3 regions of the Microbispora sp. NBC_01389 genome follow, and region 3 is predicted to be linked to each of the others. Evidence: riboswitches for the same ligand, from Rfam matches in the RefSeq annotation. Region 3 holds a riboswitch; each other region holds the start of a gene.
The links. A riboswitch is a leader RNA that binds a small molecule or an ion and turns the genes downstream of it on or off. The one in region 3 is predicted to bind cyclic di-AMP.

Region 1 (6,102 bases), 3.2 Mb from region 3:
TGAACAGGTTGCCGCTGCCGCCGGTGAACTTGAAGTACAGGTCGTGGGTGCCCGTCGCGCCGTTCACCGAGCAGGAGACGGTGGTCCAGGTCTGCCACCCGCCGGTGCCGGGGACGTTGCACGTCCCGACCAGCGTGCCGTTGACGCCGTCCAGGTGAAGCTCGATCTTGCCGCCGGAGGCGGCCGAGGCCACCCGGGCGCTGAACGACGTCGCGCCGGACCCGAAGGCGACGCCCTTGACCTTGATGTAGTCGCCGTTCTCGATGAACCCGACGTTCATGCCGCCCTCGGTGGACACCTCGGTCTCCACGCCCGACTCCCACGCGATCGTCTCGGCCTCCTGCCGGACGTACGGGTTGAGCGTGCCGATCTGCGGTGCCCCGGTCGTGGTCATGTTGATCGTCGGGATCGAGCCGTCGGAGCCGTAGGTGAACTTCTCCACCGCGACCGAGCGGGTGTAACCACCACCGCCCGGCAACGCGCCGTTGTGGTAGAAGAAGTACGACCCGCCGTTGTAGTCGATGATCCCCGGGTGGTTGGTGAAGCTGCTGCCCTGCGTCGACATGATCGTGCCGCGGTAGGTCCACGGCCCGGTCGGGCTGGACGACGTCGAGTAGGCGATGAACTCCGAGCAGCACTTGGCCGCGAACACCATGTAGTACAGGCTGCCCCGCTTGTAGAACCAGGGCCCTTCCTCGAACAGCGTCGGCCGGTTGGCGTCACCGGTGCGGGTGCCGAACCCCGAGGTGGTCAGGCTGACCTTCGTCGCGCTGCCCGAGTAGGAGATCATGTCGGTGTTCAGCTTGACGTACCACAGGTTCGGGTTACCCCAGTAGAGGTAGGCCTGCCCGTTGTCGTCGATGTAGACGGTGGGGTCGATCTCGCCGTTCTCGACCAGCGGCCGCCCGATGGCGTCCTTGAAGGGACCGGTGGGGCTGTCGGAGACGGCCACGCCGATGGCCATCCGGCCGGTCGACCGGTTGGTCGTGGGGACGTACCAGTAGAACTTGCCGTTGCGGTAGATCGCCTGCCCTGCCCACGCGTCCGACTTCGCCCAGCTGAAGGTGGCCACGCTCAGCGGGGAGCCGTGGTCGGTCCAGTTCACCATGTCGGTCGTGGAGAAGACCCGCCAGTCCTTCATGGTGAAGTAGGTCGAGCCGTCCTCGTCGTGACCGGTGTAGAGGTACACCCGCCCGTTGTAGACCAGCGGAGCCGGGTCAGCGGTGTAGATCGTCTGGACGATGGGGTTGTCCGCCCTGGCCGTGGTGGCCGGCAGCAACGCCATCACCGACAGCAGGCCCGCCATCCAGACGACACCGCGCTTGAGCCGGGCCCGAAGCGTGAACGCCGATCCCATACTCACCTCCTGGGATAGTAACCACTCGACTCGCGCATCGACACGTTCGGCGGCGCCAGGTCCTAGCTAGTTGTTAGCGCTAACAATTATCGACGCGTACCGCGGCGACCGTGGACATCGCCACCGCGCGGAGCCAATCCCATACGGGCGTGGTGGTCAAGGTTCCGGGCCCGCACGGCGGCGGCGTCACGCGCGCGGGCCACCCGTCCTGAACTGTGCCCGGAGTGCCGCTGCCGGGGCCTGCGCACCCGCGAAGGGTGTGAAACTTTCAGCTCCCCGACGGGGCGGAAACCCGCCCATCCGCGGGTCAGCCACCCGGGCCGACCGCGTTGTCCGGCGCGCCGTCGCCCGCCGTGGGAAGGTCGCCTCGTTCCACCGGCACGCGGGGCGGCGTGGTGCCGGCCTTCCCGTCGCCGGTGGCGCGTCGTGCCCCGCCGACGGCCGTCTTCAGCGCCGCCCGTCCGACGTCCGTCACCCCTCCGCCCAGCTTGATGAGGACGTCTCCCCGGAGCGCGACGTACTCGTGACGGTCGCCGGCCATCCGATACCAGCCGACCTCGTCGTGGACGCAGAGGACCAGCGCGTCCGGCGGTGTAGCGAGGTTGATCGGAGTGCTCCGGCACACGTCGTCGCCGAAGGTGCCCCGATCCACCCGCAGTTCCACCTGACGCCCCCCGGCCGAGGTGTAGAAGACGCCGAACCCCTCCTCGCCGATCCCGCCCATGGACTGCTCGGCCATCTCGTATCCCGGCAGGTCGACCAGATAGACGAGGTCGGGCGCGACCCCCAGCGCCCGCAGGCGGCCCATGTCCACACCGGAGGACCCCGCCACCACGGACCCGCACGCGCTCAGGCAGGCGAGCCCGAGAGCCGCCACCGTGACCCATGCGCCCCTCATCCGATCAGTGTCCCAGCCGCGCGGCCGGAGCGCCTCACCATTGAGGAGAAGGGCGTTCGACCACCGCGCGAACCGCATCGTCGCTCCTTGACGGCCTGAAGGTGGCCCCATGATGCGGTGGAGGGCCGCGATGCGTCCCCGGGACGGTTCAGCGGGCGTCTCCTACGCGCCGCGGGGTTTCGCCCGGACGTGCATGCGTTCGCCCTGCGTGCCAAACAGGCTGAGGATCTCCACCGGCGCCTCGCCGGTGCTGCCGAACCAGTGCGGCAGCCGGGTGTCGAACTCCGCGGCCTCCCCCGCCTTGAGCACGAGGTCGTGTTCGGCGAGGACCAGTCGCAGCCTCCCGTTGAGCACGTAAAGCCACTCGTAGCCCTCGTGCGTACGCGGCTCGGGCTCACAGCGGTCCACCGAGATGATCATCTTGTACGCCTGCGGCCCGCCGGGGTGCTGGGTCAGGGGCACGATCGTGGAGTCCCAGCGGGTGATGGGCTTCAACCGCACCCGGGGGTCGCCGACCGGCGGCGCCCCGACGAGTTCGTCGAGCGGCACCTGGTAGGCCCGCGCCAGCGGCAGCAACAGCTCCAGCGTGGGCTTGCGTTCGCCGGACTCCAGGCGCGACAGGGTGCTGACCGAGATGCCGGTGGACTCCGCGAGCCGACTCAGCGTGCTGCCGTTCTGCCTGCGCAGGGCCCGCAGCCGCGCGCCCACGGAGGCCAGGACCGCGGCGTCGTCGTTTGCCATACCGGCAATGCTACTTGTCGAATCCGCACAGAGGCTCGCGCCAGCGGCGAGGCACTGGACCGGGTCCGCGTGGCGGAGCGTCCGGCTGCCGGGCCGCGCCTCCGCCGTCGACGCGTACAAGACCGGCGTGGCCTGGGCGGCGGGCGTCAAGGGCGACCGGCCCTCGATCATGCGGTGGAACGGGAAGTCGTGGACCCTGGTCCCGGCGCCGGCCCTCACCCTTCCCGCGCCGGACGCCGTCGTGACCATCCAGGACATCGCGGTCGTGGGGTCGAAGAACGTGTGGGCCGTCGGCGGGGTCGGCTGGGAAGGCGCCGACGAGCAGGGTGACGACGTGAACTTCGGCCGCACCCTGGTGATGCACTGGAACGGCAGGTCGTGGACCGTCTCCGTCGGCGCCGCCGACGCCCAGCCGTACACCGGGGTCGAGCCGGACGGCAGGGGCGGCGTGTGGGTCCTGCAGGGGCACTGGAACCCCACTCTGTGGCAGGTCACGGGCTCGACGTGGCGACAAGCCCGGCTCGTCCGGAAGCCCGGCACCGGCGCCGTCGTGTTCTCCGTCGCCCGCAGGCCGGGAACGACGACGATGTGGGGCGCGGGCTTCACCGTGCCGCAGGGTGACCCCGACGACCCCTCGGCGAACGGCACGTTCTGGCGCACGCAGTGACCCGCTGAGGTCACCGGGGAGCGGTGCCGTCCCCTGTGGGGTGCCGCTTCCCGGGTCCCGTCGCGAAGGTTCCGCATCTCACGCTGCTCCGGCCCATGCCCGGAAGGGTGTGACGCGCGTCACTTTCGGCAACCCCGGAAACCACTCTGACCTGCGACTTCTCGTTTTATGATCCCTTTATGCGCTCATAATCCCATTTGCACCCTTTGCGGCAATATGGCGTTACTTGGTAGTTTCCTTGCCCAACGAACCCGGCAGTCCGTGTTCGGAAAGAGCATCCACTGTCACCGGCGCCATGTCCTCTCCCGCCCCCCTGGGCGCCGGTGACGCCGAATCCGTGCAGCAAGGAGGCCCGGAGCCGGGGAACCAATCGACCTTCGACCCGAAGGTCCGGGGTGAATCGGCGCGTCAGCGCTGTAGGGCGACTTCCCTGCCCGAATCCGTCAGCTAACCCGGTAGGCGCAAGCGGAAGACCGTAGGAGAGATCCCCTGTTCGCCAACCCCACCACCCTGCTTCGCGCTGCCTGCGTCACCCTGAGTAGCGCAGCGCTCACCGTCTCCCTGGGAGGCTTCGGCGCACTGCCCGCCGGCGCCGTCACGGGGACCGTGCCGGCCCCGCCCCCGGACTCGACGGCCATCCCGCCGGAGCCCCCCGTAACGGCGTTCACCCCGTACGCCGGAGAGACCGCCGCGGCCACCACGGCCACCACGGCGGAGGCCTCCGTGAACACGAAACTCACCAAGGCCGCTCTCCAGCAGGAGAAGGCCGAGCACGCCATCGAGGTGGCCAGAAAGCACCTCGGCGATCCCTACGTGTGGGGCGCCACGGGCCCACGCGCGTTCGACTGCTCCGGGCTGGTCCAGTTCGCCTGGCGCAAGGCCGGCGTCAAGATCCCGCGTACGACGTGGTCCATGCTCAGCGCCGTCAGGAAGAAGGTCTCCCTGGCGAGTCTCAAGCCGGGTGACCTCATCTTCACCAGTGGCGGCGGCCACGTGGGCATGTACATAGGGCACAAGAAAGTGATCAACGCTCCGCACTCCGGCGCGGTGGTCCGGGTCGACCGCCTCAAGGGCTACTGGCGGAGCAACTTCGTCACCGCCGTACGCCCCGGAGCGTGACCCCGGCGTCGCGGACGACACCCCCGGCGGAGATGTCCGGTCACATGTGACGGCGTCTCCGCCGGAGGGCGGCCCTGCCGGCGACACGCCGCCCGCCGCCGCGAATCCGGCTTGCCGAAAGCGTGCAGGGATGCGGAAGGATTGGGTCATGGATCGCCAGCTGATCAGCCATCTCGCTCATCGGGACCACCCCATCGCCGCACCGGTCTCCGGCGCCAACGTGACCCGGCTGCTGCGCCGGGCGCGGCTGGCCGAGGGGGCGCGGATCCTCGATCTCGGCTGCGGCGAGGGCGCCTGGACGCTGCGCGCGCTGGCCCTCTACCAGGACGCGACCGCCGACGGCGTGGACATCGACGCGCACGGGCTCAAGGCGGCGGAGCACGCGGCCGAGGTCCAGGGCGTCTGGGAGCGCATCCGGTTCCACGAGCGACCGGCCGCCGGCTTCCCGGTCGCCGAGCAGTACGACCTGGTGCTCTGCGTCGGGGCCACGCACGCCTTCGGCGGGCTCGGCCCGACCGTCGAGCACGTCCGCCGCTATCTGCGGCCGAACGGGCTGGCGCTGGTCGGCGAGGGGTTCTGGGAGCGCGAGCCGACCGAGGAGGCCCTCACCCGGCTGGGCGCCACGAAGTCGGAGTTCCTCGACCTGCCCGGCACCGTCGCCGCCGCCGAGGCCGCCGGTTTCGACGTGGTGTACGGGTACACCAGCGACCTGGCCGAATGGGACGAGTACGAGTGGTCCTGGACCGGCACGCTGCTGCGCTGGGCCAACGAGCATCCCGGCCCGGACGCCGACGACGCTCGCGCGGCGGCGCTGGAGCACCGCGACATGTGGCTGCGCGGTTATCGGGGCGTCCTGGGGTTCGTCACGCTCCTCCTCCAGCGGAGGAACTGACCCGATCGCCCCGGGGTCCCTACAGCTGACGCAGCACCTCCATGGCGTCCTTCTCCACGCGCGAGAGATCGTGGAGGATGACGCCGGCCTGCTCCAGGTGTCCCGCGTCACCGCTCTCCCCCGCCTTCTCGATCAAGGTGGACACCCCCGTCCACAGACCGGCGGCCTCGGCGTACAGCCGATGTCCGGCGCGGAGGCGGCCGTCGCCGATCAGTGCGGCGCACTCGTCGAGGAAGTCACGTTGAACTCCTCCCCGGCCTGAAGGCCGGAGATTCTCCCGTCGCGTCGCGGTCAAGCGGCGTGCGGGGGTTGACGCTTCGCGGACCGGGCAGCCCCGAGGTCTCCACGTCCTGACACCGCGGTTCCTGCGGCGTTGCGTATGTTGATCGCGGCGTTGGTGTCGGCGTGCCCGGCCCACCCGCACGCGG
Region 2 (6,102 bases), 3.2 Mb from region 3:
TACGCCCGCCGCCGTCCCAACCAGTCGTTCAAGATCTCCTTCGACCAGGAGATCCAGCGGATGTACGACGAGTGGGACACGCTGACCAGGAAGATCGCGGACGGGACGGCGCTACCGGCCGACCGGTCGGCCTACCGCCGGGCGTCCAGCACGGCGTCCGCGCCGCTGCCCGAGACGCCGCGCCGGCTGCCGTACCGGACGCTCGCGTCGGTGGTCGACATCGCGACCGGCCACGAGGAGCAGACGCTGCGCATCCTGCGCGCCTTCGACCCGGAGATCGGCGGGCTGGACGAGCTGCGGCCGCGGCTCGACCGCGCCCGGCACTGGGTGAACACCTACCTGCCTCCCGAGGACCGCACGCAGGTGCGCGAGACGCCCGACAAGGAGCTTCTCGACACGCTCGGCGAGGGGGAGCGGGAGTCGCTGCGCCTGCTGCTCGACGGTCTTGACGACCACTGGTCGCTCGACGGCCTGACGACGCTCGTGTACGGCGTGCCGAAGGTGCTGGCCGGGCTGGAGATGGACGCCAAGGCGGCGACGCCGGAGCTGAAGGCCGCCCAGCGCGCGTTCTTCGCCCTGCTCTACCGGCTGCTCGTCGGCCGTGACACCGGCCCGCGCCTGCCCACGCTGCTGCTGGCGGTGGGCCGCGACCGGATCCGCGAGCTGCTCGACCCGGGTCGCACGGCCTGACCGCCCTGCCCGCTGTGTTCCACGTGGAGGACGTGGAGGCCGCCAGGGAGGCGGATGACCGGCGGCCCGCCGCCGCACCTTGACGGCCTTCGGCAAAGGCGTTTACCGTCCCTGGAGGGTGGGCCGACGAATCATCGTCGTGGGGGAGGGCGGACGATGGGTTATCCGGAGGTCGTCTACCGTGGTGAGGACCTCGCCACGGACCTTGAGCGTGCCGGTCTCACCGAGGAGGATCTACTGCTGCTCGCCGAGCTGGCGAAGGGTGTGACCGCCGACCGGGTGGGCCGCAGCCTTGACGTCAGCGGCCGTACGGTGCGGCGGCGACTGCGCTGCATCTGCGACCGGATCGGCGTGGCGACCGCGATCGAGGCGGTCGCCTGGGCCGCCCGCCGCCGTCTCATCTGAGCACGTTCCGAACTCGTCCGGCCGCGCCCGCGGGCGCGGCCGGAGTACGGTGATCGCGCGGGGTGGGATCGCGCGGGTGGGATCGTGCGGGGTGATCAGTCGGCGACGCGCACCCCGCCCGCGAACGGGCGTCCGGCGATCTTGGCGATGTGGATGACGTCACCGGTGCGCGGCGCGTGGACCATGTAGCCGCCGCCGATGTAGAGGCCCACGTGGTGCAGGTCGGAGTAGAAGAACACGAGGTCGCCGGGGCGGAGCTGCGCCGTGGAGGAGATGTGGGTGCCGGCCGTCCACTGGTCGCCTGTGTAGTGGGGCAGGCTGATGCCGACGGACTGGTAGGCCGCCATGACCAGGCCAGAGCAGTCGAACGAGCGCGGTCCCTCCGCACCCCAGACGTACGGCTTGAGCTGCTGCGCGAGGGCCCAGCGCGCCGCCTGGGCGGCCTTGCCGTCACCCACGATCGGGAACGACATCCGCCTGCGCGTCTCGGTGCCGACCTCCCGCGAGACCTGCCGGTAGAGGCTGCTCTCGGTCTTCGTGATGAGCTTCGTGATCGTGTCCCGCCGCGTGTCGAGGGCGTTCAGCAGCTTCCTGACCTCGCTCTGGCGGGCGGCGGCGCTGGACTTGGCCCGGGCGGCGGCGTCCATCGCCTTGCTGACCTCGGCGACCTCCTGGCTCTGCTGTAACTCCAGCGCGTACGTCGTGGAGGCCTGGTCGAGGTACTGCCGCGGATCGGTGGACTTGACGAGCACCAGGGCGTTGCCGAGCCCGTTGGTCATGTAGGAGTGCTGGGCGAGGGCGCTCGCCTTCTGCCGGCGGGTGGCCAGCTCGGCCTCGCTCTTGGCGAGGTTCTTCTTGGCGAGATCGGCGGACCGCTCGGCCGCCTTCAGGCGTACGCGCTCGCCGTTGTACTGCTCGGTGAGGGTCTCGATTTCGCTGTAGAGGTTCTCCACCTCCGCGGCGAGCTCCTTGAGGCTCGGCTTCGGGTCGGCGGTCGCGCGGACCACCGGAGCGCCGAATGTGACCGCGGCGAGCGCGACTCCGACGAGGGTGAACCGCCGGATGGCACCCGGACCGGCCGGGCCGGCTCCGGGCCGTCGGCGACGGGCGTGCCTGCCCGCCTGCCGTCCTCCACGCATGCGCAACCGAGCTCCTCTCCCATAGGTGCTCCCGCACCGGCCGGCGTCGTCGCGACGGGCCGTGTGGCGGGGCACTGCCGAGCGCCTGCCGGGTTAGCTGACGGGTTCGGGCCGGAGCAGCCCTACCTTGCGGATTCACCCCTGGACGATCCGAACCTGAACCGATCCTGATCCCGTGGATTGGGTCCCCGGCTCCTCTCCGCACCCGGCGCCCGACAGGGTCCGGACACCGGCGCTTTGAGGATTCGGCGCCCGATCGTCGAGAGTGCTCACGACGATCGGCATCGTCGCTGGACATTAGTGCACCCTGAGTTGTTGCTCAACCAGAACTCGCAAACCCGTCTACGTTTGACAACCAAATGATCACGGCCGGGTCACGAGTTGATCAGCGATACGGGTGGGTCTACCTGGGTTTGTGGTGCTTTGTGGCCGTCTGAGGTGCTGGTCGGACAGAGGGAAAATCGATGCGGAGCCGAACGTGCGTTCCGGCGGCCGAGCCGGCGCCGATCCGTATCCCGGTGGCTACAGACCGTCAGGCGTGATGTCGGACGGACCGTTTGGGATTGACCGTAAATCGGAGCCTGCCCTCGTCGATCCCCGGGCCACGCGCGGGGGCCGAAGGCGGCGGGAGGGGCACTAGGCTGGCCGTTCATGGAGCAGGTCGCCGCGCAGACACCGAGCGGATCCGGCGCCCGGGGCGTGGTGGTGCGCCGGGCCAGGACCCCGGACGTCAGGGAGATCCGCCGCCTCGTCGACGCGTACTCGGGCGTCGGGCCGCGCCTGCTGAAGAAGAGCACGGTCACGCTGTACGAGGACGTCCAGGAGTTCTGGGTCGCGGAGATCGACGGGGAGGTCGTCGGCTGCGGCGCGTTGCACGTGCTCTGGGAGGACCTGGCCGAGATCAGGACGGTCGCGGTGGATCCGGCGGCGCGCGGAGGAGGCGTCGGCCACCGGATCGTCGCCGAGCTCATCGACGCCGCGCGCGGCCTCGGCGTGCGCAGGGTCTTCTGTCTCACGTTCGCCGTGAAGTTCTTCGCCCGCCATGGTTTCGCCGAGATTCAGGGCACTCCCGTGTCTCCCGAGGTGTACGCGGAACTCCTCGCGTCGTACGACGAGGGCGTCGCCGAGTTCCTCGACCTGGAGCACGTCAAGCCGAACACGCTGGGAAACACGCGAATGCTGCTGCATCTCGATCGCCATTGAGTCATAATGCCGACATTGGTGGCTGATCTTGACGCTGGTGGTCAGCCACTGCAAAGGTGACTGTTGATACGCGTGTCGCTACTTTTAGCGATATCAGCGTGTGCTACTGAGATGCGGCGCATGCGTCTTCGAAACGAGGTGACACGGTGGGCACCGGACAGCCGCCGTACCCCCAGGACGAGTCGGACGGGACGCCACCGCCGCCCTCGAACCACGGGTACAACACGGACAGACCTTCCCAGGACTACGACCCCGAGGCCACGGTCGTCGGCTATCGGGCACAGCAGACGGGTCCGCAACAGACGCCCGGCCAGGACCCCGCCCAGGGCGGCTACGGTCAGCAGCAGGGCTATGGCCAGCAGCATGGTCAGCAGGCGCCGCAGCAGGGCTACGGTCAGCAGCAGTACGGTCAGCCGTCGCAGGGCGGGTACGGCCAGCAGCAGGGCTACGGCCAGGAGACCGGCCCGCAGGGTTACGGCCAGCAGCATGGTCAGCAGGCGCCGCAGCAGGGCTACGGTCAGCAGCAGGGCTATGGCCAGCCCTCGCAGGGTGGCTATGGCCAGCAGCAGTACGGTCAGCCGTCGCAGGGCGGGTATGGCCAGCAGCAGGGCTACGGCCAGGAGACCGGCCCGCAGGGTTACGGTCAGCAGCACGGTCAGCAGGCGCCGCAGCAGGGCTACGGCCAGCAGGCCGGCCCGCAGGCTTACGGTCAGCAAGGCTACGAGCAGCAGGGCTACGAGCAGCAGGGCTACGAGCAGCAGGGCTACGGCGGTCAGCAGGGTCAGCCGACGGGCGGCTACGGTCAGCCGTCCCAGGGGGGCTACCAGCAGTACGGGCAGCAGACCGGCCCACAGGCGTCCGGCTCGCAGGCCTACGGTCAGCAGGGCTACGAGCAGCAGGGCCACGGCCAGCCTGGCTACGGCCAGCCCGGTTACGGGCAGCAGGGTTATGACCAGCAGGGCTATGGTCAGCAGCAGTACGGCCAGCCCGGCTATGGCGGTGGGCAGGCCGCGCCGGGGTACGGCCAGCCCGCCTACGGGCAGTCGTACGCGCCGCAGGGGGCGATCCCGCCCGGCGCGCCGGCCCCGCTTGCGGAGTGGTGGCAGCGCCTCCTCGCCCGGCTGATCGACGGTTTCGTCATCGGGGTCCCCTACGCGATCCTCAACGCCGTCATCTGGAGTGTGGTCTTCACGCCCGCCGCCTTCGACCTGACGAAGGGCGTGACGACCCTGGAGAGCGGCGCCTTCCTGGCCACGCTGCTCGTGTCGGTGCTGGCGGGCGCCGTGATGGCCGTCTACGAGTTCTTCATGCTGCGCTCGCGCGGGCAGACCCTCGGCAAAATGGCGATGGGCATCAAGGTCGTCCCGGTCGGGGGAACGCTGGACGCGGCGGGGCTCCCCCAGGACGTGGCGCTCAAGCGCGCCGGAGTGATCTACGGCTTCCAGTTCCTGTCGTGGATTCCCGTCATCAAGTTCCTCGCGAACCTGGCCGCCCTTCTCAACGTGCTGTGGCTGCTCTGGGACAAGCCGCTGCAGCAGGCCTTGCACGACAAGGTCGCCAACACCGTGGTGGTCAAGGTCAAGTAATGACCGCGGACGGGGCCGATGGCGTGCGCCATCGGCCCCGTTTTTCGTATGGCGTGACGGTTCCGGGCGCCGGCGGCGCCCGCTCCGGAAAATTTGGTAACGGGACCACCGGGACATGCCATGCTTGGCGGACCGGCGCATCCGCCCGTGAGGTGGCAATGACCGCGACCCCGCCGCGTCAATCCCTCCGGTCCGCCGCCGCCACCCCGCCCCAGGCCATATCCGGCCGGAGCGGCTTAAGGAACCCGCTTGGCGCTCTTAAGGGCCCGAAGGTCGCGCACCGGCCCTTATGGGCTCCTCGGCCTGCCCGTCCCCGGGGAGCCCCCGCGCCGTCGCCCGAAAGCGCGGGCGGTTTGCCCGCGCGAAACCATAGGCGGCCACGGCCGCCGGGGACGTCCATACGTTTGTGCCGTGGCCGGTTAAATCGATCTTCGGATCGCCCGCTCAGTGGATCTTGGGGGGAGCGGTGCGGTCCTCTCTTTTTGCGAGCCTTCCCGGTGCCGGGGATCTGCTTAGACGTTTGTATATCCCGTCAAGGGCGCGCCGGTCGTACCAGAAGGGTCACGGTTGCCATGAAGATCCGGTGCCGGAGGACGCGGCGTCCCCTCGTTTCCGTGGCGCTCGTCAACGGCACGGCGTGCCGGGACGGGCCTATTGTGTGTGAGTTGTGCGAGCGTCGGATGGAGAGCCGCATGGAGAGGCCGATTGCCGCTTCCGACTTGTCGTCATCTCTTCGTTCATGGCGGTCGTCATCCCGCTGACCTGCGGCTTCATCGCCGTGAGCGAAGGAGCCGGCGGAGTGGGAGCCCTTGCCGCCCCTCCGTGAGTAGTGGCCGCGAGCGGCTGAAACATCGGGGGTGGACGGCTTCCGGTGACCGTCCGGCCCGGCATTTGGGTACGATTTCGTGGTGCATCCGGTAAGGCCGCTGGAGAGACGAGGATTAGGCTGTGGCCTGCGGGGCACCCCGGAAGGCGCGCCTGGCCCTCCCGGCGCTATGGTCGTATGAGGGTGACCGGCCCGGCAAGGGGCCCGGGACCCCGGCGTGTCCTCGGAATTTCCTCGGGTGCACCTAATGACA
Region 3 (6,102 bases):
GTAGGTCCGGGTCACCTCGCGCAGTTCCACGACGTACGGCCCGCCGGCGTGGGCGGGCTCGTCCGGGGGCTGGTTCACTGGCTGGTTCATGGGCCGGTTCATGGGGCGGTTCATGGGGCGGGCACCTCGACCTCCATGCCCTCGGCGAGCCCGGCGCCGGTGATCTCGACCATGCCGCCGCCGAAGGCGCCGGTCTCCACCGGCACGATCCGGGTCGCGGCGCCCTCGGCCACCTCCACGCCGAAGCCGCCCTCGCGCAGCGCGAGCAGCGCCTCCACCGGCACGGCCAGCACGTCGCGGCGGCGTTCGCTGACCAGCTCCACCTGCACGGGCGCCTTGTCGAGCGGTGTTTTCGGGGTCTTTGCCAGCGTGATGTCCACGTCGACGGTGCTGTCCTCGTCCTGCCCCTCTCCCCGCGAGGCCGTCTTGGCGACCGTGCCGACCGAGGTCACCCTGCCCCTGACACGTTCGCCGCCGGGCAGCTCCACCGTGACCTTGGCGCCCTTCCGCACCAGCGCCTGGTCGCTCGTGGACAGGTCGACGTGGACGAGGCGGCGCAGGCCCGACACGACCAGGGCCGGTCGCCCGGGGCCGGTTCTGGCGCCGACCTCGGCCCTGGCGTCGGTCACCCGGGCGGCGGCGGGCAGGAACACCACCTGGGAGGCGTCCACCCGCCCGGTCCGCGGCAGGCCGGCGTCGTCCTGCCACTGCCTGACGGCGAGGTGGGTGGCGTAGCTGAAATGGTCGTCCACCGTCAGGTCGCCGCCGTAGCCGAGGACCTTGAGGTTGCGTTCGAGCTGCTCGACGTCCGGCCCGTCGGCGACGCCCTGCCGGAGCGTGCGGTAGAGCGGCAGCGTGCCGTACATCAGCACGACCGGACGGCGGGCGACCCGCAGCAGCGGGCGGCCCCGGCGGACGACCGCTCCCTCGGCGGGCACCCAGGTCACGACGCCCCGGGCGTCGGTGACGATCCGCCGCTCCCCGGAGTAGGTGAGCGAGCCCTCCACGGTCTTGGTGTCGACCAGGTCCTGCCGGGTGATCGGGGTGGTGGCCGGGACCGCCGGCGTGGAGGGCCCGGCCGCGCCGTCGCCTCCACCCGTGCCTGCGCCCGGCCTGCCACCGGGGCCGCCGCCCGTCACGGCGACGGCAGTTCCCGCGGCGGCCAGCGCCAGGACGCCCGCTCCGGCGAGGACCAGGGCCCGGCGCGTCACGGCCGCTCCCCCGGCGCGAACTCCTCGCACGCTTTGTGCGCCGTCTCCAGCGTCTTCTCCTGGCCCGGCTTGACCTTGACGAGGAGCCCTTCGCCGGGCTTGGGGTCGGGCATGTCCACGCCGTGTTCGCGCATGCACTGGGCGAACTTCAGCATCCGGTCGCGTTCCCGGGGGTCGCCCGCGCCCGCCCGGTCGCCGACGGCGTTCTTCATGAAATGCTCGCAGGCCCGCATGGCCTCACGGGTCGTCGCCTCCTCCCCCTTCCGGCCGGTGATCCGGACGCGGCCGTCGGCGTCGGGGTCGGGCATGTCCACGCCGTGTTCGCGCATGCACTGGGCGAACTTCAGCTGGGCCTCGCGCAGGTCGGTGCTCGCCGAGGCGGACGGCGTGGCCGCGGCCGTGGTCCTGGCTGTGGACGCGGCGGCGATTCCGTCGCCGTCAGAGGCGCCGTCCGAGGTTCCGTCCGGTGCGTCGCCGCAGGCGGCGGCCGTCGCGAGAGCCGTCGCCAGGGCGAGGCACAGCCCCGCTTGTACGGATCGAAAGCGCAGGGGTCGTGAGCGCGTCGCTCGCAGGCGCATGGTCGTTCCTCCTTCCCCGGGGCCTTCGCCCGGGACGGGGCCCAACTCCAGCGCAGCCGGTGCTAAGCACGGATAAGGAGGAGCCGCCGGTGATCCGGGAGGCTTCGCTTATCCGCGCCTAACACCGCGTGCGTCACTGTCGGTGCCGAGCGGGAGGCGAGGATGCGGGTGCTGGTGGTCGAGGACGAGGAACAACTGGCCGACGCCGTCGCCCGCGGGCTGCGGCTGCACGCGATCGCGGTCGACGTGGCCTACGACGGCCGGGAGGCGCTGGAGCTGGCCTCCTACGTCGGCTACGACGTGGTGGTGCTCGACCGCGACCTGCCCGACGTCCACGGCGACGAGGTGTGCCGGGAGCTGGTCACGGCGAGCGGCGCGAGCCGGATCCTCATGCTGACCGCGGCGGGGCGGGTGCGGGACCGGGTCGGCGGCCTGGCCCTGGGCGCCGACGACTACCTGGTCAAGCCGTTCGTGTTCGCCGAGCTGGTGGCGCGGGTCCGGGCGCTGGCCCGGCGCGCCCCCCGGGCCGCGCCGGCGGTGCTGGAGCGCGCCGGGATCCGGCTCGACCCGGCCCGCCGTACGGTGGCCCGGGACGGGCGGCAGGTGGCGCTGGGCCGCCGCGAGTTCGACGTGCTGCGGGAGCTGATGCGCGCCGGCGGCGGCCTGGTCAGCTCGGCGCGGCTGCGCGCGAGTGTGTGGGACGAGCACGCCTGCGCCGACACGGGCGTGCTGCGCGTCACTATCGCCTCGCTGCGCAGGAAGCTGGGCGACCCCCCGGTGATCGAGAACGTCCCGGGCCGGGGATACCGCCTGTGACCCGGCGCCTGCTGGTGTGGCGCAGGCTGGGGCTGCGGGCGCGGCTCACCCTGCTCTACGGCGGGCTGTTCTTCGTCGCGGGCTCGGTGCTGTTGTGGTTCACCCACCTGCTGACCGCCCGTGCGCTGAACCAGCGGTTCGTCGTGGCGGTGGAGAAGGTGGCCGACCGCGGGCGCCCAGAGCCCCTTGTTTCAGGCGGCGCCCTGCCCGCTCAGACCCCGCCCGCTGAGACCCTGTCCGCTCAGACCCTGCCGGGCGGCGCGCTCGGCGCCGACGGGATCGCGCGGCGCGTGCGCACCGACGTCGAGCAGGGCGCCGCCGACGTGCTGGACGAGGTGCTCCGGTCGTCGCTGATCGTGATGATCCTGGTCGGGGTGGTCGCGGTGGTGCTGGGATACCTGGTGGCCGACCGCGCGCTGCGCCCGCTCGACCGGGTGACCGAGACCGCGCAGCGGCTGTCGGAGAGCACCCTGCACGAGCGGATCGCCCTGCGCGGCCCGCAGGACGAGGTCAAGCGGCTGGCCGACACCTTCGACGCGATGCTCGACCGGCTGCACCGGGTCTTCGACGCCCAGCGCCGTTTCATCGCCAGCGCCTCCCACGAACTGCGCACCCCGCTGGCGGTCAACCGCACGGTGCTGGAGGTGTCGCTGGAGGAGCCCGCGGCGTCGGAGGACCTCAAGGCGCTGGCGCGGGCGCTGCTGGGCGCCACCGCCCGGTACGAGCGGCTGATCGACGGGTTGCTCATGCTGGCGCAGTCGGAACAGGAGATCACCGTCCGCAGGCCGGTGGACCTGCGGCAGGTCGTCCGTACGGCGATGGAGCAGATCGGCCCGCAGCCGCGCCGCGGGAAGGTCACGGTCCACGAGGACCTGCACCCGGCGGTCGCGCACGGCGACCCGCTCTTCCTGGAACGCTGCCTGGTCAACCTGCTGGAGAACGCCGTCAAGTACAACGTGCGGGACGGGGAGGTCTGGGTCCGCCTGCGCGAGGACGACGCCGGGGCGTGCCTGACGGTGGAGAACACCGGGCCGCCGGTGCCGCCGTACGAGGTCGGCGACCTGTTCGAGCCCTTCCGGCGGCACGGCGGCGACCGGATCCGGTCGGCCCGCGGCGCCGGGCTCGGCCTGTCCATCGTCCGCGCCATCGCGGTCGCGCACGGCGGCACGGCCGACGCCCGGGCCCGGCCGGAGGGCGGCCTGACGGTCACCGTACGTCTGCCCAGGTGAGCGAGGTGCGTTCGCTCTGAGCGAACAGGGGTGTGAACGCAGGGAAGGAGGGGAGCGCGGCATCCCCGGTGGGGCGGGCGAACCCGCCCTCTGCGCCCGCTCGGCTGACATCTCGCCAGGTAAAACCCGTCTTGTCATCACTTGACCGGTTTGGGCTTGTCTATTACTTTTTGAGCAACTCGGGGCGTACTTGCTCATCTCAGTGGTCAAGAAAGCCCACCTCACACCGACGCGGCCGGCCGATCCCGGCCTGCCGCCCGGCCGCCTAATCCGCGTGAGCGGAACCGGGGACCCAACCTCTTCCTGGGGTGAATCGGCATACCTGCCGTAGGGCGACTTCCAGCCCGAACCCGTCAGCTAACCCGGTCGGTGGCATGGAAGCAAAGGGAGTCCGCCCATCATGCACGCCCTCACGACCTGTCTGCGCACGGCCCTGGCCGGCGGAGTCCTCGCCTCGGCCGTGGCGATCACCCCGCCCGCCGCACAGGCGGCGGACAACCCGGTCTCCGGAAAGGCCCCGGCCGCCGCGGCCGCGGCGGCGCCGTCCCTGACCGACATCGCCGCCCGGCTGCCCAAGGTCGGCCCTCAGGACGTCATCAAGCTGGCCGCGAGCCAGGTCGGCATCAGCGAGAACGCCGCCGGCGGTGGGACCAAGTTCCAGGAGTGGTACATGACCAGCCCGCGTGCCCTGGAGACCCTGGCGCGGGACGGCGGGGCGCTGGGGGACTACGAGAACGCCCCCTGGTGCGACATGTTCGTCTCCTGGGTCGGCCAGCGGCTCGGCATCCAGCCGGTGATGGGCGCCGACGCCTACACCGTGGAGCACGCCCGCTGGTTCGCCGAGCACGGCCGCTGGGGCCGTACGCCCAAGCCCGGGGCCGTGGTGTTCTTCAGCTGGAGCGGCAGCAAGGCCATCGGCGACATCAAGCACGTCGGCTTCGTCGTCAAGGACAACGGTGACGGCACCATCCGCACCGTTGAGGGCAACACCGGTAACGGGGCCGTCGAGGCCCGCACCCGCCCCGCCTGGCAGGTCGCCGGGTACGGCTACCCGGTCTACCCCGCCGAACTCGCCTCCTGACGGCCCCGCCCCGGGGATCGCGGAACACGTTCCCGATCCCCGGCCCGGCTCCGAGGACGCGAGCCCCACGATCGAGTCCTGCCCGCCTACACCAGCGGCCGGATCGCCCTGCTCGGCGACGCCGCCCACGCCATGAGCCCCGATCGCGGTCAGGGCGCCGGCCAGTCGATCGAAGACGCGGTCGTCCTGGCCGCCGGCACTTCCGTGCCCGTCGCGCCTCGCGCCGCGCACGCTCGGTCCCCTGTGGGACTGGACACCCCCGGCCCTGCGCCCTTCCCTCACTTGATCACACGGTAGGTCAGGTGCTCGGCGGCCGGGGTGGACACGGAGCCGAGCGGCTCCAGCCGCAGGGACCCGGGCATGCCCTCGGGGAACAGCGACGTGCCGCCGCCGAGGATGAGGGGGGCGAGGTGGATCCGGAGGACGTCCACCTCGCCGGCGCGCAGGAACTGGTCCGCGATCACGCCGCCTCCCATGATCACGACTTCTTTGCCGCCGGCGGCGGCGCGCGCCTTCTCCACGGCGCTGCCGAGGCCGTCGGTGACGAAGTGGAACCGTTCGCCCAGCCGCACCTTCCCGGGCCGCGCGTGGGTGACGACTAAGACGGGCGGGGCGGCGATCTGGTCCTGGTCGTGGCCGTAGCCCACCTCGTCGTTCCATCCCTTGGGCCCGTCGACGACGTCGAAGGTGCGCCGGCCCATGATGACCGCTCCGGTGTCGGTGAAGGACTTCCGGAGGATCTCCGCGTCGCGCGGCGTCCGCTCGTCCTTCACCCAGGCGTGCAGGATCTCCCCGCCCACCCCCAGCCCATGCTCGGGGCAGGCGCCCGGCGCGGTGACGTACCCGTCCAGCGACATCGTGATGTCCAGGACGACCGGCCCGGTCTCCGGGCGGTCCTCGCCCTGGTCGTGGGCCAGTTCGCCGAGGCGGTCCATCGAGTCGACGACGCCGCGTTCCATCCCGCCGGCGATCATGGCGTCCCGTGCCTCGACGGTCGGGAACACCGAACGGGTCCACAGCCGGGTACGTCCGCCGAGATCCTCGAACGTCGCCGAATCGAGGCTGACGACACCGGGCGTGCCCTCGTACTCGAAAGTCTGGATGATCCGCTCGCCCGGGCTGACGGTGTGGAAGACGCCGTGGAAGACGTGCTCGTCGCCCTCGGTGTCGCGGTGCACGTAGCGGTA

Region 1: another riboswitch for cyclic di-AMP. It lies ahead of OG344_RS11680 (C40 family peptidase); the one in region 3 lies ahead of OG344_RS25740 (CHAP domain-containing protein).
Region 2: another riboswitch for cyclic di-AMP. It lies ahead of OG344_RS07130 (NlpC/P60 family protein); the one in region 3 lies ahead of OG344_RS25740 (CHAP domain-containing protein).

Annotation. Positions count from the first base shown of each region.
Region 1 covers NZ_CP109552.1:2,581,614-2,587,715, reverse strand. The annotation lists gene OG344_RS11700 (family 43 glycosylhydrolase) at 1-1,357, opposite strand, end outside; gene OG344_RS11695 (hypothetical protein) at 1,665-2,255, opposite strand; gene OG344_RS11690 (helix-turn-helix domain-containing protein) at 2,418-2,996, opposite strand; gene OG344_RS11685 (hypothetical protein) at 3,004-3,663, shown strand; cyclic di-AMP (ydaO/yuaA leader) riboswitch at 3,981-4,140, shown strand; gene OG344_RS11680 (C40 family peptidase) at 4,387-4,782, shown strand; gene OG344_RS11675 (SAM-dependent methyltransferase) at 4,931-5,674, shown strand; gene OG344_RS11670 (DUF4872 domain-containing protein) at 5,694-5,969, opposite strand; gene OG344_RS11665 (RNA-guided endonuclease InsQ/TnpB family protein) at 5,966-6,102, opposite strand, start outside.
Region 2 covers NZ_CP109552.1:1,599,912-1,606,013, reverse strand. The annotation lists gene lysS (lysine--tRNA ligase) at 1-690, shown strand, start outside; gene OG344_RS07135 (LuxR C-terminal-related transcriptional regulator) at 847-1,095, shown strand; gene OG344_RS07130 (NlpC/P60 family protein) at 1,191-2,234, opposite strand; cyclic di-AMP (ydaO/yuaA leader) riboswitch at 2,302-2,455, opposite strand; gene OG344_RS07125 (amino-acid N-acetyltransferase) at 2,886-3,437, shown strand; gene OG344_RS07120 (RDD family protein) at 3,584-5,023, shown strand.
Region 3 covers NZ_CP109552.1:5,815,912-5,822,013, reverse strand. The annotation lists gene OG344_RS25765 (ABC transporter ATP-binding protein) at 1-90, opposite strand, end outside; gene OG344_RS25760 (efflux RND transporter periplasmic adaptor subunit) at 111-1,211, opposite strand; gene OG344_RS25755 (hypothetical protein) at 1,208-1,789, opposite strand; gene OG344_RS25750 (response regulator transcription factor) at 1,952-2,605, shown strand; gene OG344_RS25745 (sensor histidine kinase) at 2,602-3,834, shown strand; cyclic di-AMP (ydaO/yuaA leader) riboswitch at 4,087-4,221, shown strand; gene OG344_RS25740 (CHAP domain-containing protein) at 4,235-4,915, shown strand; gene OG344_RS25735 (FAD-dependent monooxygenase) at 4,994-5,212, shown strand; gene OG344_RS25730 (SRPBCC domain-containing protein) at 5,194-6,102, opposite strand, start outside.